Regions from separate parts of the Streptomyces sp. NPDC079141 genome, predicted to be linked through region 1. Evidence: riboswitches for the same ligand, from Rfam matches in the RefSeq annotation. Region 1 holds a riboswitch; each other region holds the start of a gene.

Region 1 (10,174 bases):
GGGCGTCAGCAGCCGCTGCACGGACCTCGCCTCGGCGCGCTGTTCGCGCGCGTACTGCACGGCGAGCGACCGGTCGGTGGGCTCCAGGTCGAACTCCAGGCGTACGACGCCGTCCTCGAAGCTGCGCTTCTGGGTGTATCCGGCGTCCGTGAACACCTTGATCATCTTGGTGTTGGCGGGCAGCACCTCCGCGGCGAAGCGGCGGATCCCGCGCTCGCGGGCGACGGCGCCGATGTGTTCGAGGAGCGCGGAGGCTACGCCGCGCCCCTGGTGGGCGTCCTGGACCAGGAAGGCGACCTCGGCCTCGTCGGCGGGGGCCGATGCGGGCATACCGTCGGCGCCAATGCGGTCATAGCGTACGGTTGCGATGAACTCGCCGCCGATCGTGGCCGCGAGTCCCACCCTGTCCACAAAGTCGTGGTGCGTGAAGCGGTGGACGTCCTTGGCGGACAGACGCGGGTAGGGCGCGAAGAAGCGGTAGTACTTCGACTCGTCCGAGACCTGCTCGTAGAAGCTGACCAGGCGCTCGGCGTCATCAACGGTGATGGGGCGGATGCGCGCGGTGCCGCCGTCGCGCAGCACCACGTCGGCTTCCCAGTGGGCGGGGTACTCGTGCCGGTCCGACGCGCTCTGCATGGGGCCCAGAGTACGGCTCGCGTACGACAACGGCGCGAGGCAGTCTGTGGAGGACGAGTGTCGGACCGAGGCCGCGGTCCGACGACCACACGGAACGGGACGAAGGACCGTTCCGAGCACGCTTCACGTGTGGAACACTGGTCTAGACAACCTGAGAACCTGAAGGGCAGCATCACATGGCTGAGCGCCGCGTCAACGTCGGCTGGGCCGAGGGCCTCCACGCCCGCCCCGCCTCCATCTTCGTCCGAGCCGCCACGGCCGCAGGCGTCCCGGTGACGATCGCCAAGACTGACGGCAACCCCGTCAACGCGGCCTCCATGCTGGCCGTTCTCGGCCTGGGCGCCCAGGGCGGCGAGGAGATCGTCCTCGCCTCCGAGGCCGAGGGCGCGGACATCGCTCTCGACCGCCTCGCGAAGCTGGTCGCCGAGGGTCTTGAGGAGCTCCCCGAGACCGTCTGAGCACCCCTCGCATGAGCGGTGAAGCCGCGCCGGCATTTCCTGCCGGCGCGGCTTCGCTGTTTTCGGGCAGACGGCCGCCGGAATTCACGGCACACCTGAAAAATGGCAGCGGAAATTACCCGCCGCCGAATATCATCTCTTTGTATACGGCCACCGTGTTAATGCCGCAGGCTCGGCATGTTTACGGGATGTTGCGAATTCCTCACACGCTCCGCGCGATCACCCCCGCCGGGGAAGCGCAGCCGGTGCACGCCGCTCGACCGTTCGGTGTGCAGGGCCGTGATCGCCCGCGCCCGCTCGCTGTCACCACGCGCCACCGCGTCCACGATCGCCCCGTGCTCCGCCCAGGACTCGGCGGGGCTGACCGGCGCGTCCACCGCGTACATCCAGGCGATCTTGTGGCGTAGCTGGGTCAGCATCGAGGTCAGGGCCGGGCTGCCGGAGGCCTGGGCGAGCGTCTCGTGGAACCAGCCGCCCAGGGAGCGCAGATCCTCGCTGTTGCCCCGCCTGGCCCGCTCCTGCCCCAGCCTGACGAGGCCGCGCAGCACCTTCAGGTGGGCCTCGGTGCGCCGCTGGGCGGCCCTGGCGGCGCCGAGCGGCTCCAGGAGCGTACGCATCTCCAGCAGGTCGGCGGCCTCCTGCTCGGTCGGTTCCGCCACGCACGCGCCCGCGTGCCGCCGGGTCACCACGAAACCCTCCGCCTCCAGGGTGCGCAGGGCCTCCCGGACGGGGACGCGCGAGACGCCGTAGCGGCGCGCGAGCAGTTCCTCGGTGAGCCGGCTGCCGCGCTCGTAGACACCGGCGACGATGTCGTCCCGGATCGCCGTGCATACCGAGTGCGCCGGAATACGCATGACCGACCTCCGCTTTAATCCCCGTGAAACGTCGACGATTGACGCGTGTTCAGTGACTCTATTGCAGTGAGCCGGAATTTCCGATGGCGGGCCGGAATCCATGGATATTTTTTGGACAGTCGGGGCGCAGAAACGACGAAAGCCCCGACTCGGGGAGCCGGGGCTTCAGGAGGTGGAGCTGCCTGTCGTCAGACGTTCACGCCGTGCGAGCGGAGGTAGGCGACGGGGTCGATGTCGGAGCCGTACTCCGCCGTCGTACGGGCCTCGAAGTGCAGGTGCGGTCCGGTGACGTTGCCGGTCGCGCCGGACAGGCCTATCTGCTGGCCCGGGGTGACGGTCTGACCGACCGAGACGCCGATGGACGACAGGTGGCCGTACTGGGTGTACGTGCCGTCGTTCATCTTGATCACGATCTGGTTGCCGTACGCCCCGCCCCAGCCGGCCTCGACGACGGTGCCCATGCCGACCGAGCGGACGGAGGTGCCGCTGGAGGCGTGGAAGTCGACGCCGGTGTGGCTGCCGGAGGACCAGACGGCACCGCCGGCCTTGTAGCTGGTGGAGACGTAGGAGCCGGCGATCGGGGTGACGAAGGTGTTGAGGCGCTTGCGCTCGGCCTCGCGCGCGGCGCGCTCCTTGGCCTCGCGGGCCTCCTTGGCCGCCTCGGCGGCCTTCTTGCGCGCGGCCTCCTCGGCCTTCTTGCGCTGCTCCGCCTCGTCGGCGGCCTGCTGCTGGGCGGCGGCCTGGGCGTCGATCTTGTCGGCGATCGAGTCGCCGATGGTGATCACCGGGGTGAGGCCGGTCTGCTCGGCGGTGGCTTCCGCGGCGAGCGCCGGGGCGGCGAGGGTGCCGATGACGCCGGTGGTGGTGAGTGCCGCGACGCCCGCCGCACGGGCGGTGGTGCGCTGCATCCTGCTGGGACGACGGTGCTTCCCGGTGGCGCGCGTGAACGCCATGTAGTGGCTGATCCTTTCCTTCCCTCTCGCCTACCGGGTTAGCTGACGGGTTCGGAGCAGGAAGGTCTCCTACGGACCCCCTCGCGACACGCGCGGGCGTCCGATTCACCCCAGGGACTGCGATGGGTCCCCGGCTCCCCTGGCTCGCGCCGTACGGGGACTCGGCGATGACTGTCCGGTGCCGCGGACGCGGCGCACTGCTCGGACGGACAGCCCGGATGACGCTAAAGGGGACAACTTTCAATCCCCAAACGGATCACGGCTTTTGTAGCGCATGCCACAGGTCAGACAGGCAACCTCTCACTCAATTCGGACATTAAGGGGCCCTGGTGACACATCAGTCACCAGGGCCCCTGCGCGCGCGTGCCTCTATTCCGCGGACACCACGGTCACTTCACCGATGCCGAGGGCCTCCACCGGCTCCTTGATCGCCGCCGCGTCGCCGACGAGGACCGTGACCAGACGGTCCACCGGGAACGCGCTCACGACGGCCGCGGTGGCCTCCACGGTGCCGGTCACGGCGAGCCTGCGGTACAGCGTGGCCTGGTAGTCGTCGGGCAGGTGCTGCTCGACCTGGTCGGCCAGCGTGCTCGCCACGGCCGCGGCCGTCTCGTACTTCAGCGGCGCCACCCCGACGAGGTTCTGCACGGCGACATCGCGCTCGGCGTCGGTGAGCCCCCCTGCGGCGAGCGTGCGCAGCACCGTCCACAGGTCCTCAAGGGCGGGGCCGGTGTTGGGGGTGTCGACGGAGCCGCTGATGGCGAGCATCGCCGCGCCCGAGCCGTCCGGGGCCGAGCGCATCACCTGCGCGAAGGCCCGCACACCGTAGGTGTAGCCCTTTTCCTCGCGCAGGACCCGGTCCAGGCGGGAGGTGAGGGTGCCGCCGAGGCAGTACGTGCCGAGCACCTGCGCGGGCCACACCAGGTCGTGCCGGTCGGGGCCGACGCGGCCGATCAGCAACTGCGTCTGGACGGCGCCGGGCCGGTCCACGATGACGACCCGTCCGGTGTCGTCGGCGGTGACCGGGGGCACCGGCCGCGGCTCGGCCCGGGAGCCGGTCCAGGCGCCGAGGGTGTCACCGAGGAGCGCGTCGAGGTCAGTGCCGGTCAGGTCGCCGACGACCACCGCGGTGGCCGTGGCGGGGCGTACGTGCTTCTCGTAGAAGGCACGGACGGCCGCGGAGTCGATGCCGGCGACCGTCTCCTCGGTGCCCTGGCGCGGGCGCGACATGCGCGCGGTCACCGGGAACAGCTCCTTGGAGAGCTCCTTCGCCGCGCGCCGGGAGGGGTTGGCCAGCTCGTGCGGGATCTCGTCGAGGCGGTTGCGGACCAGCCGCTCGACCTCGCTGTCGGCGAACGCGGGCGCCCTGAGCGCGTCGGCGAGCAGACCGAGCGCCTTGGGCAGCCGGGAGACCGGCACTTCCAGGGAGAGCCGTACGCCCGGGTGGTCGGCGTGCGCGTCGAGAGTGGCGCCGCACCGCTCCAGCTCGGCGGCGAACTCCTCGGCGGTGTGCTTGTCGGTGCCCTCGGAGAAGGCGCGCGCCATGATCGTCGCGACACCGTCGAGGCCGGCCGGCTCGGCGTCCAGGGGGGCGTCCAGGATCACCTCGACGGCTACGACCTGCTGGCCGGGGCGGTGGCAGCGCAGGACCGTCAGGCCGTTGTCGAGGGTCCCGCGCGTGGGGGCCGGGAAGGCCCACGGCCTGGCCTCGCCCGCCTGCGGCTGGGGGTGGAATTCCATCGTGGCGAGCTCGGTCACTTGGCCGTCTCCTCGTTCTCGTCGCTTGCTTCCACGGTGGCCTGGGACTCCACGTCCTCGTCCTGCGCGTCCGCGACCGTCTCGGTGGGGACGGTCGGCTCGTAGACGAGCACCGCGCGGTTGTCGGGGCGCAGGCGGGCCTTGGCGACCTCCTGGACCTCCTCGGCCGTCACCTCCAGCACGCGCTGGACGGCGCTGAGGGCGAGCTGCGGGTCGCCGAACAGGACGGCGTAGCGGCACAGTTCGTCGGCGCGGCCCGCGACCGTGCCGAGCCGGTCCAGCCACTCGCGCTCCAACTGGGCCTGGGCGCGCTCCATTTCCTCGGCCGTGGGGCCCTCCTCGGCGAACCGGGCGAGCTCCTCGTCGATGGCGGCCTCGATGACCGGGACCTCGACGTCACCGGAGGTCTTCACGTCGAGCCAGCCCAGGGAGGGCGCTCCGGACAGCCGCAGCAGGCCGAACCCGGCGGCGACGGCCGTACGGTCGCGCCGCACGAGGCGGTTGTAGAGGCGGGAGGACTCGCCGCCGCCCAGGACGGTCAGTGCCAGGTCGGCCGCGTCGCACGCGCGCGTGCCGTCGTGCGGCAGCCGGTAGGCGGCCATCAACGCGCGCGCGGGGACCTCCTCCTCGACGACCTCGCGCAGCTGCTCACCGATGATCTCCGGCAGGGTGCCGTCGCGCGGCGGCTGCTTGCCGTCGTGCGAGGCGATGGAGCCGAAGTACTTCTCGATCCAGGCGAGGGTCTGCTCCGGGTCGATGTCCCCGACGACCGACAGCACGGCGTTGTTCGGCGCGTAGTACGTACGGAAGAACGCGCGCGCGTCCTCCAGCGTCGCCGCGTCCAGGTCGGCCATCGAGCCGATCGGCGTGTGGTGGTAGGGGTGGCCCTCCGGGTAGGCGAGCGCCGTCAGCTTCTCGAAGGCCGTGCCGTAGGGGACGTTGTCGTAGCGCTGGCGGCGCTCGTTCTTCACGACGTCCCGCTGGTTCTCCATCGACTCGTCGTCGAGGGCGGCGAGCAGCGAGCCCATGCGGTCGGCCTCCAGCCAGAGGGCGAGCTCCAGCTGGTGGGTGGGCATGGTCTCGAAGTAGTTCGTGCGCTCGAAGCTGGTGGTGCCGTTGAGCGAGCCGCCGGCGCCCTGCACGAGCTCGAAGTGGCCGTTGCCCTTCACCTGGGCGGAGCCCTGGAACATCAGGTGCTCGAAAAGGTGAGCCAGGCCGGTACGTCCCTTGACCTCGTGGCGCGAGCCGACGTCGTACCAGAGGCACACCGCGGCGACCGGGGTCAGGTGGTCCTCGGAGAGCACCACGCGCAGGCCGTTGGCCAGGCGGTGCTCGGTCGCTGTCAGGCCGCCGGAGCCTGCCTGGGCTGTGGCCGTGTGACCCATGGGCATGTACGTCCCTTCGATCGCGGACGCGGTCGTTGAAACCGCGGTTTTGCTGCCGGTCCTGCCACTGTATGCAAGCGTGCACAGCCTCGGCGAAGTTCCCGGGCTGCGTATGCCGAGGGCGGACGCCGACAGCGGATCGCGTAGCCTGCGGGCAACCGTCAGGGGAGGCGCCTCACCGCGCCGGGCCGGACGGCCTACGTCGGGTCCTGGTCCGGGTTGTCAGTGCCACGGTCCACAATGGTCCGCGTCAGACCCAGTTCACGCTTCAGCTAGAGCACCGACATGGGCGCCCCGTAGGTGAGCGCGAAGATAAGAAGGAGCCCAGGCAGCGATGGCCCGCCGCAGCACGAAGACCCCGCCGCCCGACGACTCGTTCGAGGAGCGGATCCTCGACATCGACGTCGTCGACGAGATGCAGGGCTCCTTCCTTGAGTACGCGTACTCGGTCATCTACTCCCGCGCCCTGCCGGACGCCCGCGACGGCCTCAAGCCGGTGCACCGGCGCATCGTCTACCAGATGAACGAGATGGGCCTGCGGCCCGAGCGCGGCTATGTGAAGTGCGCGCGCGTGGTCGGCGAGGTCATGGGTAAGTTGCACCCGCACGGCGACGCGTCGATCTACGACGCCCTGGTGCGCATGGCCCAGCCCTTCTCCATGCGCGTCCCCCTGGTCGACGGCCACGGCAACTTCGGCTCGCTGGGCAACGACGACCCGCCGGCCGCCATGCGGTACACCGAGTGCCGGCAGGCCGCCGCGACGAGCCTGATGACCGAGTCGATCGACGAGGACACGGTCGACTTCGTACCCAACTACGACGGCCAGGAGCGGGAGCCGGTGGCGCTGCCCGCCGCCTTCCCGAACCTCCTGGTCAACGGCTCCTCCGGCATCGCGGTCGGCATGGCCACCAACATGCCGCCGCACAACCTGGGCGAGGTCGTCGCGGCCGCCCGCCATCTGATCCGCCACCCGAACGCCGATCTCGACGCCCTGATGCGGCACGTCCCCGGCCCCGATCTGCCCACCGGCGGCCGGATCGTGGGCCTCTCCGGCATCCGGGACGCCTACGAGACGGGCCGCGGCACGTTCAAGATCCGCGCCACGGTGTCGGTGGAGACCGTGACGGCGCGCCGCAAGGGTCTGGTCATCACCGAGCTGCCCTTCACGGTCGGCCCGGAGAAGGTGATCGCCAAGATCAAGGACCTGGTCGGTTCGAAGCGGCTCCAGGGCATCGCCGACGTCAAGGACCTCACCGACCGCGAGCACGGCCTGCGCCTGGTCATCGAGATCAAGAACGGCTTCGTGCCGGAGGCGGTGCTGGAGCAGCTGTACAAGCTGACTCCCATGGAGGAGTCCTTCGGCATCAACAACGTCGCGCTGGTCGACGGCCAGCCGCTGACCCTGGGCCTCAAGGAGCTCCTGGAGGTCTACCTCGACCACCGCTTCGAGGTCGTGCGGCGGCGCAGCGAGTTCCGCCGCACCAAGCGACGCGACCGCCTGCACCTGGTGGAGGGCCTACTCACCGCCCTCGTCGACATCGACGAGGTCATCCGGCTGATCCGCTCCAGCGAGAACAGCGCCCAGGCGAAGGAGCGCCTGATGGAGCGCTTCTCCCTGTCGGAGATCCAGACGCAGTACATCCTCGACACCCCGCTGCGCCGCCTGACCAAGTACGACCGCATCGAGCTGGAGGCGGAGAAGGAGCGGCTCAACGAGGAGATCGCGGAGCTGACCCGGATCCTGGAGTCGGACGCCGAGCTGCGCAAGCTGGTCTCCGCCGAACTGGCCGCGGTGGCCAAGAAGTTCGGCACCGAGCGGCGTACGGTCCTGCTGGAGTCGGCGGGCGCCACGGCCGCCGCCGTTCCGCTCCAGGTGGCCGACGACCCGTGCCGGGTCCTGCTGTCCTCGACGGGTCTGCTGGCGCGTACGGCGAACGGCGAGCCGTTCCCGGAGGACGCCGACGCCAAGCGCACCAAGCACGACGTGATCGTCTCTGCGGTGCCGGCCACGGCCCGGGGCGAGGTGGGCGCGGTGACGTCCGAAGGACGTCTGCTGCGGATCAACGTCGTCGACCTCCCGCAGCTCCCGGACACGGCCGCGGCGCCGAACCTGTCGGGCGGTGCTCCGCTGGCGGAGTTCGTCTCCTTGGAGGACGACGAGACGGTGGTCTGCCTGGCCACGCTCGACGAGTCGTCGCCGGGTCTGGCGATCGGCACCGAGCAGGGTGTGGTCAAGCGGGTGGTGCCCGACTATCCGTCCAACAAGGACGAGTTGGAGGTCATCACCCTCAAGGAGGGTGACCGGATCGTCGGCGCGGTCGAACTGCGCACCGGCGAGGAGGACCTGGTCTTCATCACGGACGACGCTCAGCTGCTGCGCTACCAGGCCTCCCAGGTCCGTCCGCAGGGCCGACCGGCGGGCGGCATGGCGGGTATCAAGCTCACCGAGGGCGCCAAGGTCATCTCCTTCACGGCGGTGGACCCGGCGGCCGACGCCGTCGTCTTCACCGTCGCGGGCTCGCGCGGCACGCTCGACGACTCCGTCCAGACGACGGCCAAGCTGACCCCGTTCGACCAGTACCCGCGCAAGGGCCGCGCCACCGGCGGCGTCCGCTGCCAGCGGTTCCTGAAGGGCGAGGACTGCCTGTCCCTGGCCTGGGCGGGCGCGACCCCGGCACGGGCCGCGCAGAAGAACGGAACGCCGGCGGAACTGCCGGAGATGGACCCGCGGCGGGACGGCTCGGGTGTGTCGCTGGCTAAGACGGTGTCGGTGGTGGCGGGGCCGGTCTAAGCGAGGTCGAAGGCCTCGGGGGACTCGGAGGGTTCTGAGGGCTCGGGGGAGTCGGCGGGCTCTGAGGGCTCTGAGGGCTCGTCCTCCGAGCCCTGCACATAACGCAGAACGCCCCACATGTCGTGTTCGTCGGCGTGTGGGGCGTCGCGCTTGCACGCCTCCAGCTCCTTGCCGAGGGCGGGCGTGTCGATGCCGGAGCCGATGAGCACGAGCTGCGTGAGGCGGGCGTCGGCGGCTGCCGGCCAGGGCTGCGGGTAGAAGCGCAGGAACCGGCCGACGGCGTGCACGGCGTAGCGGTTCGCGGTGTCGTGCGGGCCGAAGTCGACGTAGCCCTTGACCCGGTACAGCCCTTCGGGGCGGCTGTCGAGGAAGGCCATCAGACGGCGCGGGTCGAGAGGGACTTCGGAACTGAAGGAGAGGCTGTCGTAGGCGGCGTGCAGATGGCCGTGATGCTCGTCGTGGTCGTCGCCTTGGTGTTCGTGCAGGTCGTCGAAGGACAGCTGCCCGATGCGCTCCTCGCTGGGCCGGCAGTCGAAGAGGAATTCGGGGTCGATACGGCCGTAGGTGGCGGGGACGACGGCGGCACGGTCGGTGAGGCCACGGACGCTTTCCAGAATCCGCCCGCCGTCCGCCGCCCGGTCGAGCTTGTTGACGACGACGAGATCGGCGAGGGCGAGGTGCCGGTCGATCTCGGGATGCTTGGCACGGGTGTCGTCGAACTCGGCGGCGTCGACGACCTCGACGAGCCCGCCGTAGACAATGCCGGGAAGCTCGCTGGCCAGCAGCATGCGCACCAGCTCCTGGGGCTCGGCGAGCCCACTGGCCTCGATGACGATGACGTCCATGCCGGCGGAAGGCGCGGCGAGCCGTTCCAGATAGACGTCGAGCTCACTGGCGTCGACGGCACAGCACAGGCAGCCGTTCCCGAGGGACACGGTGGAGTCGCCGAGCGCGCCCGCCACGGCCATCGCGTCGATCTCAATGGCGCCGAAGTCGTTGACGAGGGCTCCGATACGGCTCCCTCCGCTGCGGTGGAGGAGGTGGTTGAGGAGCGTGGTCTTGCCGGAGCCGAGGAAGCCGGCGAGTACGACGACCGGGATCTGCTGCGAACTGCGGCTCTGGTCCAACGAGCGACCTCTCTCACACCTCTGCACGCACCGGCTCTCGATTCCGGCGCGTGTACGAAGACTGAATGCCGCCCCAGGATACGAGCCGGAAGAAACCGCGCGAAGTGAACGATTGTTAGCAGCACTTGCGGGGCAGACGTTGGTCATGGCGCCGGACTGTGCGACCCTCGCTTCCCTCCGTGCGCCTCCTCTCCGCCTCCCTGCCGATCAGA
Region 2 (10,174 bases), on a different contig from region 1:
CTGCGGCTCGCCTGCGAACTGGCCGAGCTGTGCCCGCCCTCGGAGACGGCGTTCAGCGTCGGGGCGGTCGTGGTCGCCGCCGACGGCACGGAACTCGCGCGCGGGCACTCGCGGGAGGGGGACGATCCGGTCGTCCACGCGGAGGAGGCCGCGCTGGCGAAGATCGACGCCGCCGATCCGCGGCTGGTGTCCGCGACGGTGTACAGCAGCCTGGAGCCGTGCGCCCGGAGGGCGTCCCGTCCGGCTGCTTGCTCTCGGCTGATCCTGGATGCGGGGGTGCGGAGGGTGGTGACCGCTTGGCGGGAGCCGGACACGTTTGTGGCGGGGGCCGACGGGAGCGGGGTGCTGGCTGCGGCGGGGGTGGATGTGGTGGTGCTGCCGGAGTACGAGGGCTTTGCGAAGGCCCCGAACCGGCATCTGGTGAGCTGAACCGGGGTTCGACTGACCGGGGGTGGGTGCGCAACCCGGCGCTAACGGGGTGCCGCCTCTCTTTGGCAGCGGGCCGCCCCAGCGGCACGACTGCCCGCAGCTATGCAGGTGCAGCGCCCCCCAGTCCAATCGGCCCAACCCAACCTGCGCACCCCCGGCCGGAGGCCCACGCTCCCTCTATGAGGTCAGCTCGACTTGTCGCCGTACTCCTGCTCGCCCCCCTCCTCGGCACCGCCTGCGCGGCGACCGGGGCCGATGGTCGGGCCATGGCCCGTGCGCTGCCGGCGGACGCGGCGTTCACGCATCCCGGGGTTCTCGTCAGCAATGCCCAGCTGGATGCCGTACGGAAGAACGCCACCGCCGGGAAGCAGCCCTGGCTGAAGGCCTACCTCGGGATGCGGGACAGCAAGTACGGCGCGTACAAGTACCGCGCGGAGCCGTACGAGACCGTCAACTGTCCTGCCGGGGACAAGGCCGGACGCGGGTGTGTCGAGGAGCGCGAGGACGCCATCGCCGCCTATACGCAGGCCCTGCTGTTCACGGTGACCGGCAAGCGGCAGCACGCCGTGAAGGCCAGGGAGATCATGGACGCCTGGTCGGCGAAGCTGAAGCGGCACACCGGGGAGAACGCCGGGCTGCAGGCCGGCTGGGCGGGGTCGTCCTGGGCGCGGGCCGCCGAGATCGTCCGGCACAGCGAGGGCGCGGGCTGGCCCGCCGACCGGGTGCGCCGCTTCGAGACCATGCTCCGCACCGCCCACCTCCCCGAAGTCGCCAGGAAGGTCCCGGACTTCAACGGCAACTGGGACCTCGTCACGACCGACGCGGCCATCGGCATCGCCGTCTTCCTCGACGACCGCGAGACCTTCGCCCACGCCCTGGAACGCTTCCGCGAGCGCGTGCCCGCGTACTTCTACCTGGAGAAGGACGGCAAGCTGCCGCTCACCCCGGCCGGATCGACCGTCAACACCCCGCAGAAGCTCGCCTCGTACTGGTTCCGGCAGGCCACCTACAAGGACGGCGTCTCCCAGGAGACCTGCCGCAACCTCCAGCACGTCGGCTACGCGATCGCCGCCACCGCCCACATCGCAGAGACCGCCTGGCACCAGGGCGTCGACCTCTACGGCGAGGTCGAGGTCCGGCTCAAGGCCGCGCTGGAGCTCCACTCCCGCCACCAGATGGGCGAGTCCGCGCCGGCCTGGCTGTGCGGCGGCAAGGTCACCCGGACCATGGGCCCCGACCTGGAGGTCGCCCTCAACCACCTGGAGGACCGCCGCCACGGCTCCGTCCCGGCCGCCCGCAGGCTCGCCGAGGAGACCCGGCCCGCCGGCACCGACGGCCTTTTCGTCTCCTGGGAGACCCTCACCCACGCGGCCAATCCGGCCGCCTGAGAAACCGATGTGCTTTGCGGCCTGCGGATGGCGTACTATTGGTTTCACCGACGCGGGGTGGAGCAGCTCGGTAGCTCGCTGGGCTCATAACCCAGAGGTCGCAGGTTCAAATCCTGTCCCCGCTACTGAAGGCCGAGGGCCGGAATCCGAAAGGGTTCCGGCCCTCGGTGTTTTTCCCGTGCGCGCACGGTCATCCGGTCGGCCCTCACCGCTCGCCCCCCGCCCCCGCTCCGTGAACCCTGGACGGACGGGACGGTGACCGCCGAGGGCGGGCGTGCATGGTGGGAGACGACTGGTGCGGCCTGGTGGTGACGTGGACGAGGAGGCGCCCTATGCCGGCACCCTCGCCGAGGACGCCGGCCCCGGCCCCGGCGAGCGGCGGCGGATCTCGTACGCCCGTACCTTCGTCCGGCTGCTGCCCGCCCTGCTGATCGTCGGCGGGGCCGTCTACGACTACACCACCCCGGAGACCTTCTCAGCGGCCCCCTTCTTCACCGCGGCGCCCCTGGTCGCCGCCCCGCTCTTCTCCCGCCGCGGCACCGTGCTCACGGGTGTCCTGTCGATCCTGGTCGTTCTCGCGGTGCACATCAGGTTCGACATCGTCTTCGAGGTCGAGGCGGTCACCGAGCTGGTCACCGTGGCGACGGTCTCCGTCCTGGCCGTCCTCATCAACCAGCTCGTGCGCCGCAGTGACGAACGGCTCGCCTCCGCCCGCGAGATCGCCGAGGCCGCCCAGCGCGCCGTCCTGCCCCGGCCCGTCGAACGGATCGGCGGCTTCGACATCGCGGCCTGCTACGAGGCCGCGCAGGCGGACGCGTTCATCGGCGGCGATCTGTACGCGGTGCAGGACAGCCCGTACGGCGTACGGCTCGTGGTCGGCGATGTGCGCGGCAAGGGGATGGGCGCGGTGGCCGCCGTCGCCGTAGTCATCGGGGCCTTCCGGGAGGCCGCCGAGCAGGAGGCGAGCCTGGAAGGGGTCGCGCAGCGGCTGGAGCGGGCGCTGGCGCGCGAGGGCACCCGGCGCGAGGGCACCGACGCCTTCGAGGGGTTCACCACCGCCGTCCTCGCCGAGATCCCGCACGGCGAGGGGGCCGTACGGATCGTCAACCGCGGCCACCCGCCCCCGCTGCTGCTGTACGCCGACGGCACCCTGCGCCCGCTGCCGGCCCCGGAGCCCGCCCTGCCGCTCGGCATGGGCGACCTCGGCAGCTGGCCCGACCGCGCGGCGGAGGCCGTCTTCCCGGCCGGCGCCACCCTGTTGCTCTACACCGACGGCCTGTCCGAGGCCCGCGACCGGCACGGTGCCTTCTACGACCCCCAGCAGCGGCTCACCGGCCGCACCTTCCCCGAGCTCCGCACACTTCTTGCCACCCTCGCCGATGAGGTGCGCCTGCACTCCGGGGGCGGCATGACGGACGACATGGCACTGCTGGCCGTACGCCGCCCTTGATCGTTGTCACCGGGGGTGATCGCGTGGGCGCCCTCCGCATAACAACTGACATACCGTCATTACCTGTGTGGCTCCTGAGCCTTGGCCAACTCGCCCGATTTAGACCCCCGGTGACCCGAAAGTCCAGGCTGAAAACGTTAACGATCAAGTGGAACGGCTTGGAATCCGAGCCCCGGGTCTATTAACGTTCGATAACGCAGCGCGGTCGTCCCAGCCGTCACAAGAGTCGGCTCCGTGCGCACGCGCCGAATCCTGCAAGGGAACCGGGGAACCACCAACTTGGGGTGAATCGGGCGTAGTCAGCCATGCGGAAGCGGCTGATATACGCGCGTAGGAGACCTTCCTGCTCCGAACCCGTCAGCTAACCCGGTAGGCGAGAAGGAAGGAAAGGAGCACGCCCACGTGGCGTCCAACCGCCCTGCCCCTGAAGCCCCGTTCGTGCCGAGCCAGCGAAGTGACGACACCTTCGGCTACGGCGGCTACCGCACCGACGAGGGCCCGTGGGAGGAGTGGAACCCGACCGCGGAATCCATTCGCCCGGTACGCGGCAAGCACCGGGTCGCCAAGCAGCGCGGCGGGGGACTCGCCCGCAGCTCCACGGTTCTCGGCGTCGGCGTCATAGCCGCCGTCGGCGCGGGCGGCATGGCCAGCGCGCAGTCCGGCAAGCCGCCGGTCGCGATCACCATGCCCGACCTGCCGCTGATCAACGACTCCGCGGACGAGGCCCCCGCGACCGAGGCCACCCCGCTCAGCAACATCGGCGTCACCTCCACCGACACCGACCAGGGCGCCGCCGACGCCGGTGAGGCGCTGCGCGCCCGGATCATCGCCCAGGCCGAGCAGCAGCAGGACCAGGTCGACACCAAGGCCGCCGAGGCCGCCGCCGCTGCCGCCGAGAAGGCCGCCGCCGAAGCCGCGGAGAAGGCCGAGAAGGAGGCGGAGGCCAAGGCCGCCGCCGCCAAGGCCAAGGCCGAGGAGGAGGCCCGCGAGAAGGCCGAGGCCGAGCGCCTCGCCGCCCTCGCCAAGCAGTTCGCGCTGCCGACCTCCTCGTACACGATCACCTCGACCTTCGGTCAGGCCGGCTCGCTGTGGTCCTCCGGGTACCACACCGGCCTCGACTTCGCGGCGCCCACGGGCACGCTCATCAAGGCCGTGCACACCGGCACGATCACCTCGGCCGGCTGGGACGGCTCCTACGGCTACAAGACGGTGCTCACCCTGGAGGACGGCACCGAGATCTGGTACGCCCACCAGTCGTCGATCAGCGTCAGCGTCGGGCAGAAGGTCACCACGGGCGACGTCATCGGCCGCGTCGGCGCGACCGGCAACGTGACCGGGGCGCACCTGCACATGGAGGTCCACCCCGAGGGCTCCACCTCCGGCATCGACCCGCTGGCCTGGCTGCGCAGCAAGGGCCTCACCCCCTGAACGCACGCGCTCACTGAACCCCGGCAGTCCTGACGCTCACCCCCCGACGTCAGGGCTGCCGGTTTCGCGTGGCACGGCCGGTGAGCTGTCCTACGACCGGTACGGGTTGTACGCGGGATAGGCGGGGTACGCAGGCTGCGCGGGGTAGGCGGGCTGCGCCGGATACCCGTACACGCCGTGCACGCCGTGCACCGGCCAGGGCGGTGCGGCCACCGGCGGCGCGCTGACCCGGGCGGCGTGGTCGAGGGCCGGGCGGGCGATCTCCCGGCGCCGCCACAGCTCGTGCAGCAGCTCCCGTTCCCGTACGACGAAGTCGGCGCCCGCGCGTCCGCGACGCCCCCGGTGCCGCAGGAACGCCAGGGAGGTCGCGTACGCCTCGTACTGCGCCACCTCCCGCGCCGCCCGCTTCCCGGCGTGGCGCCGCGCGTACTGCCGGGCCAGGCGCCGCGCCCGCATCGAGGCCAGCGCGAACGGCTCGCCCGGCGTCAGCCACCCGGCGACGGCGTAGGCGGGCAGCTCCTCCCGCACGGTGCGCAGCTCGCGCTGCCGCGTCCAGATCACCAGCCAGGTCAGCAGCCCGAAGGCCGGCACCATGATCGCCGCGTACACGGCGAAGAAGCCGTACGGCCCGAACGTGGACGAGCCGTTCCACATCGCGTGCATGCCCATGGCGAGCAGCAGCCCGGACAGCGGCAGCAGGACACGCCGCCAGCGCTGCCGGTCGCCGGAGAGCGCGGCGATGCCGAAGCCGATGCCGGTGAGGACGGTGAAGAGGGGGTGCGCGAAGGGCGACATCACGATGCGCACGAAGAAGGTCGCCGCGGTGACGGAGGCGATGCCCGAGTCGCCGGTCAGCTGGTCGGTACCGAAGGCGGTACCGAGGTAGAGGATGTTCTCGGTGAACGCGAAGCCGGTGGCGGTGACCCCGGCTATCACCACCCCGTCGACGATCCCGGTGAAGTCGCGCCGCCGGAAGAGAAAGACGAGCAGTACGGCGGCGGCCTTGGCCGACTCCTCCACGATCGGCGCTATGACGGTCGCCCCGAGGGTGTCCGCGCTGGACGGATCGGCGGTGGCCGTCGCTATCCATCTGGTCGCGAAGCTGTTGGCGACGATCGCTATCAGCGCCGCCGCGCAGGCGCCCCAGGCGAAGGAGAACAGCAGATTCCGCCACGGGCCCGGCTCGACCCGGTCCAGCCAGCGGAAGGCGGCTATGAGCAGCGGCACGGGCAGGACGGCGAGGCCGAGACCGACCAGGAACCCTTGCGTGCCGGTCTGCTCGCGCACCAGGGCGAGGATGACCAGCCCGGAGAGCGTCAGAAGAGTGATCAGCGCGCCGTAGCGCACCCTCCCCCAAGCCCTCGACTGCGCTCGGTCTCGGGGGGACCCCCATCGCTGCCACCAGTGCGCGTGCCGCAGTGCGCCGCCGGCGGGACCGGTGGGCTGCGTCGGGTACGGGGGACAGGTGGCCACGGCATTGACCCTAACGAGGGAAGGGCGCAGCCCGCAGGAGGGCGAGCTGGACTCAGGCGCCGGTGGGGGGTTCGTTATGCGTGCTGTACGCGGCGGAAGAGCAGGTCGTTCACCACATGTCCCTTGTCCAGTCCCTGGCCCTCGAAACGGGTCAGCGGCCGGAACTCCGGACGCGGCGCAAAACCGCCGTCGGCCTGGGTGTTCGCGAACTCCGGATGCGCGGTCAGCACCTCCAGCATCTGCTCGGCATACGGCTCCCAGTCCGTCGCGCAGTGCACGATCGCGCCGGGCCTGAGCCGGGTCGCGGCGAGGCTGAGGAACTCGGGCTGGATCAGCCGCCGCTTGTGGTGCCGCTTCTTGGGCCAGGGGTCCGGGAAGTACACGCGCAGACCGTCCAGCGAGTCAGGGCCGAGCATCTCGCGCAGCAGGATGATGGCGTCGCCATTGCCGACGCGGACGTTCGACAGACCATGGTGATCGGCGAGGTTGAGCAGATTGCCCTGCCCAGGGGTGTGTACGTCCACGGCGAGCACGTTGGTCCTTGGATCCGCGGCGGCCATCTGCGCGGTGGCCTCGCCCATCCCGAACCCGATCTCCAGCACGACGGGGTTGTCGTTCCCGAACAGCTCACCCAGGTCGATGACCCGCTGCCCGTCGATGTCCAGCCCCCACTTCGGCCACAGCCGCTGCAACGCGTCCGCCTGCCCGGCCGTCACCCGACTCCGCCGCGGCTGAAAACTCCGAATCCGCCGCTCGAAGTGCGACCCGGCCGGATCAGCCTTGGGCCCATCAGGAAACCGCGGCTCCCCCTTGTCCCGGGTATGCCGAATGGACACCCCTGGCCGGTGGGCGGGGGGCTGGGGGGTTTCGGGGGCGTTGATGGAGTCAGACACAGTGGGATTGATTTTACGGGAGGAGGACCCACCAGCCCGTCCGGCGTTTGAGGACGAGGCCGTTCAGGCCGATGGGGTCCAGGGGCGGAGCCCCTGGGCGGGGTCGAGCCCCTGGAGGACGGGTAGGGGCGGCGGGGGCGAGAAACCCTTGGCGCACCCGAGCCCGGCCCGTCACACCCCGCCCAGCACCCCCAACGCCCGCCGCGCAACCTCCCGCCCGATCGGCAGCGAAGCGGTCGCCGCAGGCGAAGGCGCGTTCAGCACATGCACCACCCGCGCCCCCTCCCGAATCAAGAAGTCGTCCACCAACGTCCCGTCCCGCAACACCGCCTGCGCCCGCACCCCCGCCCCCGCAGGCACCAGATCCCCCTCCTCCACCACCGGCAACAACCGCCGCACGGCCTCCGTGAACGCCCCCTTGGACACCGACCGCCGCAGCTCCCCCACCCCGTACCGCCAGTGCTGCCGAGCCATCCGCCAGGACCCCGGCCACCCGAGCGTCCCGGCCAGCTCAAGCGGCCGCACGACCCCCCACCCGTACCCCTCCCGAGCCAGCGCCGGCACCGCATTGGGCCCGATGTGCACATCCCCGTCGATCCCGCGCGTGAGATGCACCCCGAGGAACGGAAACGCCGGATCCGGCACCGGATACACCAGCCCCCGCACCAGCGAGGGCCGCGCCAGCGAGTAGTACTCCCCCCGGAACGGCACGATCCGCATCCCCGGCTCGTCCCCGGTGAGCCGCGCGATCTCGTCGCAGTGGAGCCCGGCACAGTTCACCAGCACCCGCGCGCGGACGACGTCCCCGCCGGCCGTGAGAACGGCAACCCCGAGCGACGGCCGCCGATCCACCCGTACGACCTCGGCGCCGTACCGGATCTCCGCCCCGGACGCCTCGCCCAGCCGCCGCGCGACCCCCACGAAGTCACAGATCCCGGTGGTCCCCACATGTATGGCGGCGAGCCCGCGCACCTCCGGTTCGTACTCCTCGATCTGCGCCGGGCCCAGCTCCCGCACCGGGATGCCGTTCTCCCGCCCGCGCTGCACCAGCGCATGCAGCCGCGGCAGCTCCGCCCGCTCGGTCGCGACGATCAGCTTCCCGGTGACGGCGTGGTCGATGTCGTACTCGGCGCAGAACTTCACCATCTCGGCGGCCCCGCGCACCGCGTACCGCGCCTTCAGCGAGCCGGGCCGGTAGTAGATCCCGCTGTGGATCACCCCGCTGTTGTGCCCGGTCTGGTGCCGGGCGGGCCCGGCCTCCTTCTCCAGCACGGTGACCCGCGTCCCCGGCGCGGCCCGCGTGATCGCATACGCGGTGGACAGCCCGACGATCCCCCCGCCGACCACGAGCACGTCACAGTCGTAAGCGATCTTCCGCACGCGTTCCACCTCCGGCTTCGATAGTGCACTGCGCCACTGACAATGCCTTCAAACCCGGAGGCGGAAGTCCTACGCCGGAGCCATCAGCAAGGGCCGGGCCCTCTCCCGCAGCTCGACCACCCGGGGCTCGTCCCCGTACGGCTCCAGCCGGTGCAGCAGATCCTTCACGTACTCGGTGGTGCGCGCCGAGGAGATGCGCCCCGCGACCTCCACCGCCCGCACGCCCTGCTCGCACGCCGCGTCGAGGTTGCCCGACTCCAGCTCGGCCACCGCCGAGACGACCAGCCGCAGTCCGTGCGACCGCACGAACTCCTCCGTCGGCTTCGACAGCGCCTGCTCCGTGAAGCGCCGTACCTGCCGCGGCGCCTTCAGGTCGCGGTAGCACTCCGCGGCGTCCGCGGCGAAGCGGTCGTAGGAGTAGAAGCCGAGCCAGGACGGGTCGTTGTCACCCTCCCTCGACCGCTCCAGCCAGCCCTCCGCCGCCTTCAGCGCGGCGCCCGCCGCCTGCGCGTCACCCGCGCGCGCGTGTGCGCGTGCCTCCACCAGACGGAAGAAGCTCATGGTGCGGGCGGTGGCCAGGCCCCGGTTGCGCTCCAGTGCGGCCTGGGCGAGGTCGACCCCCTCGTCGCCGAAGCCCCGGTACGTCGCCTGCAGCGACATCGACGCGAGGACGTACCCCCCGAGGGGCACGTCTGCCGCCGCGCGCGCGAGCCGCAGTGCCTGGATGTAGTACCGCTGCGCGGCCTCCTGCTGACCGGTGTCGAAGGCCATCCACCCGGCCAGCCGGGTCAGTTCCGCGCTCGCACCGAACAGTGCCCGGCCCACCTCGTCGGAGTAGGAGCCGAGCAGCAGCGGCGCCGCCTCCACCCGTAAACACTCGGGCACCATGGACGAACGCCAGTCGCCGCCTCCGTACTTGGAGTCCCAGCGCCTGGCGTCCTCGGCTGCCTCCCGCAGCTTCTGCACATCGCTGTGGCCGACTTTGGCCGGTGCGCCGGAACCCTCGGACGGGCTCACCTCGCGCGCCACCGAGCTGTCGGCCGGGGTTATCAGCCACCGTGAGGCGGGCGTTGCGTATGCGCTGACTGCGAAGGATCCGGCCAGCGACTGCCAGATGCCGCCGGAGCCGGCACGCCGGCCGGCGAGGTCGAGCCGGTAGAGCTCCGTGGCCGACTTCACCGCCTGGCCGACGTCACGGGGGAAGGCGAGGCCCACTTCGGGTGCGGGATCCGCGTCCGCCAGGCCGATCTCGTGGAGCGGCACCGGGCGGCCGAGCTTCTGGCCGATGGCGGCGGCGATGAGGTGCGGCGCGGCGCCCTGCGGCACCATGCCCTTGGACACCCAGCGCGCCACCGACGTCTTGTCGTAGCGAAGAGTCAACCCGCGTTGAGCGCCAAGATCGTTGACGCGTCGCGCGAGTCCTGCGTTGCTGATTCCCGCGAGGGCGAGAACGGCGCCGAGTTTTTCGTTCGGCCCGCGTTGCTCCCTGGACATGCGCCACCCCTCGACACAGACGGCTGCCGCGCTGGCATAACCACGCGGCATTCGTAAACCCAGCGTAGTTCGCCGCATCCCAAGCGTTAAGGGGCATTGTTCCGGATGGCGGGATTGTGGTCCGTACTGAAGTGCGGTTCAGGTACGGACGGTTGCGCTGTGCTCCCGCTGTGTGGCCGTGCGCCCGTGCGTGCGCTCTTCTCCGGCCATCCGGGGAGCGCTTCCATGGAACGCGCGTG
Region 3 (10,174 bases), on a different contig from region 1:
CGCGTCCTTGGTGACCGCGCCGACGTAGACCGTTCCGTCGTCGGTGATCAGGGCGTTGACCAGGCGGGTCTTGAAGACCGTGCCCTCGCCGAACTTGCCCGTCACCTTGTCGCCGAGCGAGTCCAGGAAGCCACCGATGTCGCCGCCGACCTCGGAGCCGGAGGGCATGCCCTCGCCGCCGGTGTCGAGGACGGCGATGGAGTTCCAGCCCTCGCCGATGACCTTCGGTTCACCCTCGGGGGCCTGGGGTGCCCCGGAGTGCTCCTCCTGGGCGACCTCGCCCTCTTCGGTGACCTTCGCGCCCTTCGGCGGGGTGAAGTCGAAGGTCGACGCGGCCGGCTCGGCGAAGCTGATCCTGGTGAAGCCCGCGTCGACCACGGCGGCGCCGCCGCTCGCCGGGGTCAGCGTGAACTTCAGCGGCAGCCCGGTCTTGGCGTCCACGGCCACGGTGATGGCGCCGACCGTGGTGTCGTCCTGCTTCGGCTTGATGAGCAGCCGGTAGGCGTCCCGGCCGGCGACCTGTGCGGTGCCGTCGACCGTGACGGAGGTGGTGTCGTCGACCGACTTCAGAGCCTCCTCGGTGAGGTCCTTCGGCGTGGCCGGGACCTCCTTCTCCTTGTGCTCACTCTCGGCGGCGGTGCCGTGGAAGACCTCGTTCGACTTGCTGTCGTAGCCCCAGACGTCCTTGCCGTTGTGGATGAGGCTGTACTCGGCGGCGTTCTCCATCAGAGAGAGCTTCTGCCGGTCCGGGCCGTCCACGGCGACGCGCAGGGTGTGCGTGCCGGTCGCCAGTTCGGTGAGCTTCGTGGACGGGTCGGCGGACGAGCCCTCACCGGACTCCATGGCCCCCGAGGCCAGCGAGCTCTCCAGCCCGCCGAGGTCGGGCAGGCCCAGATCGGTGCTGATCTTCACCGTGCCGGACAGCTGCTGTACGTCGGACTCGGCGATCTTCTCGATGAGTTGCTGCGCGCTGATCTCGGGCAGGTCGGGGTCGCCGGAGTCGGCGAGCGCGGGAACGAGCCCGATGGTCGCCGCCGCCACCCCCACCACCGCGACCGGAACGACGTACCGCGCGGCCTTGCGCCGCCCGGCGCGCAGGTCGTCGGCCTCGCCGGTCGTGCTGTCGTCGGATTCGTACGGTGCCATGTGTGCCCTACCTCCGTGTCGGCGGCGGCTTTCAACTCCCGTGCGTCCACCCGTAGCCGCCATTCTCACCCGAATCGGTGAGGAGTGGTGTTTTCCGTGGTTTCCATCTGACCAAATCGACCGGAGGGAAGCGTCAGACCGCGGGCTCAACTCCGTGTACACCTGGGGTATGACGTGAGAGGGCGGCGCCTCCCCCGACCCGTAGGGGTCGTACGGGAAACGCCGCCCTGACTGCGGACTCTCAGCCCTGCAGGAACACATAGTCCGCCCGGTACGGCACGCCGACGATCGCACCCGGTTCGCAGGATCCGGCCGGGGCGACACCGCCGACGGTGTTCAGCCGGAGGATCTCGGTCGTACCGGCGAGCAGACCGTGGTGCTTGCCGGACTGCGTGGCCTTCAGGTCCAGTTCGGGGATGTTCCCGTCCCCGTTGGGCGTCCTGCTGATCACCGATCCGGTGACCGCGCTGCCGTCGGGCGCGATCCACTGCGGCGTACCGGAGTTGGGCGCGACGAAGGAGTGCGCGATACGGCCGGCGAGCAGGGCACTGACGTCCCGCTGGGCGAAGGCGGTGCCGCCGTCCGCGGTCGGCTTGCACTCGTAGATCTGCTTGCCCTTGATGACGGACGCCTGGAAGTTGTCGAGTGCGTCGTGGAAGTCGAAGGCGGCGACGGTGACCTTGTGGAGCTGGCCCCGGAGGGCTCCGCCCGGGAACTCGGCGGTGTGCAGGTTGGCGTAGAACGAACCGGGGTCGGTCTTCAGCGAGTTGAGCAGCTCGGGGTCGCTCACCTCGACCGTGCCGGTGACGCTCCTGCTCTTGCCGTCCTTGCTGTCCGTGAGCAGTTTCGTGAAGTCGACCTTGACGCCGCCGTTGGTGCCCTTGGCGCCCTGGTGGAGGTGGAGCGCGGTGGGCCGGTCGGTGCCGCGCCACTTGACGGCGACGGACACCTGGTCGCCGTGGACCTTCACGAACTGGAGCGCGGCACCGTCCTGGTCTCCGACGACGCCCACCTCGTTGGCGCCGCGCAGGCTTGCCGCAAGAACGACGGCGCCGTCCTCGGTGGCCGAGGCCGAGGTGGGAACGACGGCGGCGGCCACGGCGACGGCGGCGACGATCAGACTCTTGCGCATGAAGTTTTCTCCCCGTTTGCCGGCCGACGCCCCCTGCGTCGGCTTCTGGGCATGAATACGGGGTTGATCTGAGATTGAACTCAGTCCAGCAATGTGATGCGGGTCACGGCGATGCGGTCAGGGGCAGGGGGAACTGCACACAAACCGCAGAGGGCTAACCCGCCCGATGCACCACCGCGTCGCACAGCTCCATCAGCGACGCCTTGGCATCGCACTCCGGCAGCGGCGCAAGCGCCGCCCGCGCGTCCTCCGCATACCGCACGGTGTCCCGCCGGGCCTGCTCCAGCGCGGGATGCACCCGCAGCGCGGCCAGCGCCTCCGCGTGCCGCACATCGTCGGTCAGATCGGAGTCCAGCAGCTCGCACAGGGCGATGTCCTCGGCAAGGCCCAGCCGCTCCGCCCGCTCCCGCAGCCGCAGCACCGGCAGCGTGGGAATCCCCTCGCGCAGATCCGTACCGGGCGTCTTCCCGGACTCGCGCGAGTCGGACGCGATGTCCAGCACGTCGTCCGCGAGCTGGAACGCGACCCCGAGCCGCTCGCCGTACTGCGTGAGCACGTCCACGACCGTCTCGTCGGCGCCCGACATCATCGCGCCGAACCGGCACGACACCGCCACCAGTGAGCCCGTCTTGCCGGCCAGCACATCGAGGTAGTGCTCGACCGGGTCCCGGCCGTCCTGCGGACCCGCCGTCTCCAGGATCTGCCCGGTGACCAGGCGCTCGAACGCCTCGGCCTGCACCCGGACCGCCTCGGGACCGAGGTCGGCGAGGATGTGCGAGGCGCGCGCGAACAGGAAGTCGCCGGTGAGGACCGCGACCGAGTTGCCCCAGCGGGTGTTGGCGCTGGCCACGCCGCGCCGCACCTCGGCCTCGTCCATGACGTCGTCGTGGTACAGCGTCGCCAGATGGGTCAGCTCCACCACCACCGCCGAGGGGACGACCCCCGGCGCGTACGGGTCACCAAACTGTGCGGTGAGCATCACGAGCAGCGGACGGAACCGCTTCCCGCCCGCGCGCACGAGATGCTGGGCAGCCTCGGTGATGAAGGGGACCTCGCTCTTGGTGGCTTCGAGCAAACCCTCCTCGACGGCCGCCAATCCGGCCTGGACATCGGCTTCCAGAGCCTGGTCCCGCACGCTCAGCCCGAACGGCCCGACGACGGTCACGAGGGGTCTCCTGTCTGCTGGTGTCTACCGGCGGTTACGCGGTTTGTCGATAGGTCGCTGCCATCACTCAAGTCAGCGTATCCGGTCACGTTTCGATCACCGCTGCCGCCCACCCGTCCACCGCGGGCGGTATCGGATCACGCCGGTTATGTTTTTGATCACCTGATAAGAACGGACATCTATCGACTTACGTGGAGATAGTGGAGCGTGTCTCAAACCGCAGTCGATGTGAAGACGGGATCACACCGATGCGCATCCGTACGTCCTTCCCCTTCGAGACCACTCACGACGACCTCTGGATCCCGCTCGCCGACGGCACCCTGCTGTACGCGCGCGTGTGGCGCCCGCTGACGGACGAGCCCGTACCGGCGCTCCTGGAATACCTCCCGCACCGCCTGACCGACTCGACCGCTCCGCGCGACTTCCAGCGCCACCCCTGGTACGCCGGCCACGGCTACGCCTCCGTCCGGGTGGACGTCCGGGGGCACGGCAACAGCGAGGGCATCCCGACGGACGAGCACTCGGCGACGGAGCTGTCCGACGGGGTCGAGGTGGTGAACTGGCTGGCCGCGCAGCCGTGGTGCGACGGCGGCGTCGGCATGTTCGGCATCTCCTGGGGCGGCTTCACCTCCCTCCGGATCGCGGCTCTGGCGCCCGAGCCCCTCAAGGCGATCGTCACGGTCTGCTCCGGCGACGATCGCTATGACAACGACGCGCACTACCTGGGAGGTTCCGTCCTAGGGGTGGACATGCACGCGTGGGCCGCCACCCTGCTGGCCTTCGCCTCCCGGCCGCCCGACCCGAGGTACGTCGGCGGGAGCTGGCGCGACATGTGGCTCAAGCGCCTGGAGACGCTCGAACCGTTCCTGCACACCTGGCTCGGCCACCAGACCCGGGACGACTACTGGCGGCACGGCAGCGTCCGCGAGGACTACGGCGCGATCGACGCGGCCGTCCTGGCGGTGGGCGGCTGGCACGACCCGTACCGCGACACGGTGCTCCGGCTCGTCGAACACCTGCCCGCCGACCGGGTGCGCGGCCTGATCGGGCCCTGGTCGCACCAGTACCCCGACCGCGGCCTGCCGCCCGGCCCGGCGATCGGCTTCCTCCAGGAGACCCTGCGCTGGTGGGACCACTGGCTGAAGGGCACCGACACCGGGGCGATGCGGGAACCCCTCCTGCGCTCCTACGTCAGCGACTCCCACCCGCCGGCCACGGTCTACGACACCCTGCCGGGCCGCTGGGTCGGCGAGCCCGCCTGGCCCTCCCCGAACGTGCGGACCGTGACGTACGCCCTCCAGGGCGCCCCCGCGCTCGTCCGCTCGCCGATGCAGACCGGCCTCGACGCCGGTCGCTTCCTGCCGTCCGGGAACGACGCCGATCTGCCGCCCGACCAGCGGGAGGAGGACGCGCGCTCGGCCTGCTTCGAGTTCGCGGTGGGCCAGGAGACCTGGGCGCTGGGCAGACCGCGGGTGCGGCTGCGGCTGACCTCGGAGGTGCCGCGCGGGCAGGTGATCGCCCGGGTGTGCGACGTGGCCCCCGACGGCTCCTCGACGCTGGTCACGCGCGGGGTGCTGAACCTCTCCGCCCGCCTCGGCCGCGACCGGGCGGTGCCGTGGGAGCCGGGCGCCACTCAGGACGTCTCCTTCGAGCTGAACGGCATCGGCCATGCCTTCCCGGCCGGCCACCGCATCCGGCTCGCGGTGTCCTCGGCGTACTGGCCGTGGATCTGGCCGCAGCCGGAGTCGGCGGCGGGCTTCACCCTGGACCCCGCGGGCAGCTTCCTGGAACTGCCGGTACGCGCGCGTGAGGCCTCTTCGAGCGTGGCATTCGAGGAGCCGGAACAGGCCGAGCCCATCGGCGTGAACTACCCGATCACCCTGGACGAACCGCGCCCCGAGCGGCTGGTCGTGCGTGACGTGGCCAAGGACGAGTGGCGGCTGGAGGTCGACCCGCGCAACGGCGGCACGCGCGTGTACCCGGACGGTCTTGAGTTCACCGAGGACGCGCTGGAGACGTACACGATCCGCGGCTCCGATCCCCTGTCCGCCCGGGCCCGCTCGGAGTGGTCGATCCGGCTGCACCGCCCGGAACTCGCGTGGGACACGACCGTCCGGACCCGTTCGGAGCTCACCTGCGAGGCGACGGACTTCGTCACCTCCAGCGAGGTGATCTGCACGGAGGGCGGAGAGGTGGTCTTCCACCGGACGTGGGAGAAGCGGATTCCACGGACGGCGGGCTGACTGCCACTTAGGGGACGAATAGCCTTTTTGCCCGATTCGGGATGCTTCCGCATGCGCGTGAGTTGACTCACGCCCGCACCCGCACAGGCGTCACACAGGCTTCGCCGTACGACCCTTTGCGGGCCGTCAGTTGAGGCTTGGCGACCGCAAAGGTTCAACCACCACGCATCCGTTGCGCAAAGATCAAACCGCTCGATATGTGAATCCGGTACTTGTTCCGGACATGTGCTCTCGCATACGTTCCCGGCCTGTCGGGCGGACGCCGAATCCTGCCGCCGCCCGGCTCCACCGAGATCTTCGTACGGCAGGAGCGGGGGACCCAGGTAAGTCGCCGGACCGGGCGTCTTCGGACACACCGGTACGGCTTGGGGTGAAGTCGCGCCCTTCATGTGCGCGGCCGGGCAGCTCCCGCCCGAACCCGACAGCTCACCTCGCAGGCGACGGAGAGGAACTTCGCCATGCCTGCTGCCGCTCAGCACCGTCGCACCAGCCGCGTCGCCCGTAAGCTCGCCGTCCTCGGCACCGGAGCCGCCGTGCTCGCGCTGCCCTTCATCGGCGCGACCAGCGCCTCCGCGGCCACCCCGACCGTCACCACCGCCGCCTCGCTGGGGTACGCCAACAACCTCGACGGCTGGATCCGGGCATCCCTCCAGGTCATGGCCCAGAACGGGATCCCCGGCACGTACGACGGCATCTACCGCAACGTCATGCGGGAGTCCTCCGGCAACCAGTACGCGATCAACAACTGGGACTCCAACGCCGCCGCGGGCACCCCGTCCAAGGGCCTGCTCCAGGTCATCGACCCGACCTTCCAGGCGTACCACGTGTCCGGCACGTCCTACGACCCCTACGACCCGGTCGCGAACATCACCGCCGCCTGCAACTACGCCGCCCAGCGGTACGGCTCGATCGACAACGTGTGGGGCGCCTACTAAGGCCTGTCCCAGGCCTGGGGAAAGAGTCTTTCGAGGACGACGGCGATGCCGTCGTCCTCGTTCGACAGCGTGACCTCGTCGGCGACCGCCTTGAGTTCGGGGTGGGCGTTGGCCATGGCGACGCCGTGGGCCGCCCAGTCGAACATCGGGATGTCGTTGGGCATGTCGCCGAAGGCGATCGTCCGGTCCGGGCCGAGCCCCAGATACTCGGCGGCCAGCGCGAGCCCCGTCGCCTTGGTGATGCCGCATGGCTGAAGTTCGACGGTCCCGGGGCCGGACATGGTGACGGTCGCGAGGGAACCGACCACCGAACGCGCCGTCGCCGCCAACTGGTCGTCGGACAGGTCGGGATGGCGCAGCAGCACCTTGCTGATCGGCTCGCACCACAGGTCGTCACGGCGCCCCACCCGTACCGCGGGCAGCGTGGGGTGCGGCATCAGATAGCCGGGCTCGATGAGCGTGAGCCCGTCGACTCCGTCCTGGTCGACCGCCGCGTACACCTGCCCGACCTCGGCCTCGATCTTGCCGAGCGCGGTTTCGGCCAGCTCCCGGTCCAGGGTGACGGACCACAGCAGCCGGTCCGCGCCGGCGTCGTACACCTGCGCGCCCTGCCCGCACACCGCGAGCCCCGTGCTGCCGAGGTCGTCCAGCAACGGCCGTACTCTCGGCGCCGGCCGACCCGTCACCACCAAATGCCGGGCACCGGCCGCCGCCACCCGCGCGAGCGCGCCGAGCGACCGGTCGGAGAGCGTGTCGTCGCCTCGGAGCAGCGTTCCGTCCAGATCGGTGGCGATGAGTGAATATGCGATGGGTGCGGCCATGATCAGAGAATACGGACAGGACGCCCCTGCGACTCAGCGCGAACCGGACGACCACGGCGTCCTCCGCCGCCCCTCCCGCCGCTCCCAACTCCCCTGTCACGATCAGCTTTTCCCTCCCATCGGTGGTGAGATGGGAGCACTGTGCTGACGGAAGAGGGGCAAGTGGCATGACGGAACAGGGCAGGACCTTCTCGACGCATCTCCGGGATGCCGCCGTCGGCATTCTGGAGCGCTTCCCGGAGGAGCTGAAGCCCGAGATATACGCGCTGTCCTTCCGCATCTGGCGCGTCGACGACGACGACCGCCGCCCGTACGTCGCCATCGGCTACAACACGGAGACCCAGTACGAGTTGGAACGGCACCCGGAGGACCCGGGCGAGGCCCGCTGGAACTACGCCTGCTGGCTCCTGGACGGCTTCGAGACGCTCGGCAACGTGCCCGAGGACCCGGTCGGCGCGTCTCTGTACGAGGACGAGGTCAGGCACCTCGGCCTGTGGTTCGAGGAGGACGAAGAGGAGGAGGCGGAGGAAGGGGAGGCGGAGGACGAGGACGCGACCGACGCCAAGCGCGAACTGCTCCAGGTCCACTTCGCCGACGCCTGCATCGACCTCGCCCGCCATCTGCATGCCGACGGCCCGATCCAGCGCGTCTTCGGCCGCCCGCTGCCCGTCGTGGTCTTCGACATGTACTGCCCCGGCTGGGAGGTCGAAGCCACGGAGGCCGCCAACCCGCCCGAACTGATCGAGGACTTCCTGACCTGGCAGCGGGAGGCGGGCCACTTCGACGACTGACGCGGGCGGCGGCGGGCGGCCGTATCGATGACTGGCCCCGGCCAGCAGCAGGCGGGGCGCTTCGGCGCCTGGCCCCGGCCCCCCTCCTTCGGCACTGCCCAAGACGGCCGCCCCACCCGTAACGTGTGCGGCGACGACACGGACCCGTGGCACGCACGAGAGTGAGGCAGCACCCATGCCCCCCTTTGATGTCCCCGAGGGCGACCCCTTCGGCCCGCACAACCTTCCGTACGGTGTCTTCTCCGTCCCCGGTTCCGACGCCGCGCCCCGGGTCGGCGTACGGCTCGGCGACCACGTCCTCGACGCGGGCGCGGCGGCGCTGGCGCTCGACTCCCCGTACGCCTCCCTGCTCGCCCGGCCGACCCTCAACCCGCTGCTGGCCGCGGGCCGCACGGCCTGGTCCGACGTGCGCCGCGCGCTGACCGCGTGGGTGACGGTGCCGTCCCACCAGGAGGCCGTCGCGCACCTCCTCCACCCTCTGTCCTCGGTGACCCTGCACCTCCCCTTCGAGGTCGCGGACTACGTCGACTTCTACGCCTCCGAGAACCACGCAAGGAACGTCGGCCAGATGTTCCGCCCCGACGCCGCGGACTCCCTCACCCCGAACTGGAAGCACCTGCCGATCGGCTACCACGGCCGCTCCGGCACGGTCGTCGTGTCGGGAACGGACGTCGTACGGCCCTCGGGCCAGCACAAGGCCCCTGCCGACGCGGCACCCGTCTTCGGCCCGTCCGCCCGCCTGGACATCGAGGCCGAGGTCGGTTTCGTCGTGGGGGTGCCTTCGCAGATGGGCCGGCCGGTGGAGCTCGCCTCCTTCCGGGAGCACGTCTTCGGCCTGTGCCTCCTCAACGACTGGTCCGCCCGCGACATCCAGGCCTGGGAGTACGTCCCCCTCGGCCCGTTCCTCGGCAAGTCCTTCGCCACGTCGGTCTCGGCATGGATCACCCCGCTGGACGCCCTCGACGAGGCCCGCGTGGCACCGCCGCAGCGCACGCACGAGCTGCTGCCCTATCTGAACGACGCGGCCGAGGAGCCCGGCGGCTACGACCTGCGTATCTCCGTGGCGGTCAACGGCCATGTGATCTCCGAGCCTCCCTTCTCCACCATGTACTGGACGGCCGCCCAGCAGCTGGCCCACATGACGGTCAACGGCGCCTCGCTGCGCACCGGCGACCTCTACGGATCCGGCACGGTCAGCGGCCCGACGGAACGCGAACGCGGCTCCCTGCTGGAGCTGACCTGGAACGGCCGTGACCCTCTGGAGCTCCCCGACGCCAAGCGGACCTTCCTGGAGGACGGCGACGTGGTGACGCTGTCCGCCTGGGCACCCGGCGCGGGCGGGGTCCGGGTCGGTCTCGGCGAGGTCAGCGGGCGGGTGGTGACCGGGTGACAGGGACCCTGACCGGGTGACAGGCACGTAACCGGGCGACAGGCACGTAACCGGGTGACACGCACCGTGCCCCGCTGAACGACCCACGCCCACAGGTGAGTTGACGCTCGTGGCCGACTCACGCGGGTGAACCGGTCTCCTCTCGCCGGAGAGCGGCGTGCGTACCGATGGCGACCATGTGCCGGACGCCCCTTGCCGGTCGCCGACGTCTGCCGCGCGCCGCCCGCCGCCGTCATACTTGGCGGCGGGCACCTGCGCGCGGCCCACACCCCGCACCGGCCGCGCACAGCCCGCCCCGAAGCCGACCCCTCTCCGACCAGGATCCGGAGCCCGTGGCATGACCGTCTGCCTGCTCCTGCTGAGCGTCGTCGCCCTGACGGCCGCCGTGCCGGCGCCGCGTTCCCTCACGCGGGCCGCATGGCCCGAGCGGGAGCCCGTGGTGGCACTGTGGGTGTGGCAGTGCCTGGTCGCCACCGTCATGCTGTGCTGCCTGACCGCGCTCGTCCTGGGCGCGGCCGCCGTCTTCCACACGGTCCGCAACCACGTCTTCG

Evidence for each region. A riboswitch is a leader RNA that binds a small molecule or an ion and turns the genes downstream of it on or off. The one in region 1 is predicted to bind cyclic di-AMP.
Region 2: linked by a shared signal. The riboswitch ahead of AB0Q90_RS41475 (M23 family metallopeptidase) and the one ahead of AB0Q90_RS40130 (M23 family metallopeptidase) in region 1 are both predicted to bind cyclic di-AMP.
Region 3: linked by a shared signal. The riboswitch ahead of AB0Q90_RS22900 (transglycosylase SLT domain-containing protein) and the one ahead of AB0Q90_RS40130 (M23 family metallopeptidase) in region 1 are both predicted to bind cyclic di-AMP.

What each region holds. Positions count from the first base shown of each region.
Region 1 covers NZ_JBFBLP010000026.1:75,240-85,413, forward strand. Annotated here, with positions in the region: gene AB0Q90_RS40115 (GNAT family N-acetyltransferase) at 1-636, opposite strand, end outside; gene AB0Q90_RS40120 (HPr family phosphocarrier protein) at 813-1,094, shown strand; gene AB0Q90_RS40125 (GntR family transcriptional regulator) at 1,253-1,948, opposite strand; gene AB0Q90_RS40130 (M23 family metallopeptidase) at 2,137-2,901, opposite strand; cyclic di-AMP (ydaO/yuaA leader) riboswitch at 2,914-3,078, opposite strand; gene AB0Q90_RS40135 (pitrilysin family protein) at 3,271-4,659, opposite strand; gene AB0Q90_RS40140 (pitrilysin family protein) at 4,656-6,050, opposite strand; gene AB0Q90_RS40145 (DNA topoisomerase IV subunit A) at 6,379-8,835, shown strand; gene AB0Q90_RS40150 (GTP-binding protein) at 8,832-9,962, opposite strand.
Region 2 covers NZ_JBFBLP010000033.1:6,341-16,514, forward strand. Annotated here, with positions in the region: gene AB0Q90_RS41455 (dihydrofolate reductase family protein) at 1-429, shown strand, start outside; gene AB0Q90_RS41460 (alginate lyase family protein) at 696-1,817, shown strand; tRNA gene AB0Q90_RS41465 (tRNA-Met) at 1,869-1,942, shown strand; gene AB0Q90_RS41470 (PP2C family protein-serine/threonine phosphatase) at 2,203-3,267, shown strand; cyclic di-AMP (ydaO/yuaA leader) riboswitch at 3,501-3,658, shown strand; gene AB0Q90_RS41475 (M23 family metallopeptidase) at 3,670-4,695, shown strand; gene AB0Q90_RS41480 (PrsW family intramembrane metalloprotease) at 4,786-6,168, opposite strand; gene trmB (tRNA (guanosine(46)-N7)-methyltransferase TrmB) at 6,243-7,061, opposite strand; gene lhgO (L-2-hydroxyglutarate oxidase) at 7,233-8,450, opposite strand; gene AB0Q90_RS41495 (MFS transporter) at 8,511-9,935, opposite strand.
Region 3 covers NZ_JBFBLP010000008.1:175,480-185,653, reverse strand. Annotated here, with positions in the region: gene AB0Q90_RS22920 (sigma-E factor regulatory protein RseB domain-containing protein) at 1-1,146, opposite strand, end outside; gene AB0Q90_RS22915 (CHRD domain-containing protein) at 1,388-2,278, opposite strand; gene AB0Q90_RS22910 (polyprenyl synthetase family protein) at 2,433-3,443, opposite strand; gene AB0Q90_RS22905 (CocE/NonD family hydrolase) at 3,692-5,686, shown strand; cyclic di-AMP (ydaO/yuaA leader) riboswitch at 5,937-6,139, shown strand; gene AB0Q90_RS22900 (transglycosylase SLT domain-containing protein) at 6,145-6,621, shown strand; gene AB0Q90_RS22895 (HAD family hydrolase) at 6,618-7,442, opposite strand; gene AB0Q90_RS22890 (hypothetical protein) at 7,610-8,233, shown strand; gene fahA (fumarylacetoacetase) at 8,409-9,623, shown strand; gene AB0Q90_RS22880 (M56 family metallopeptidase) at 9,961-10,174, shown strand, end outside.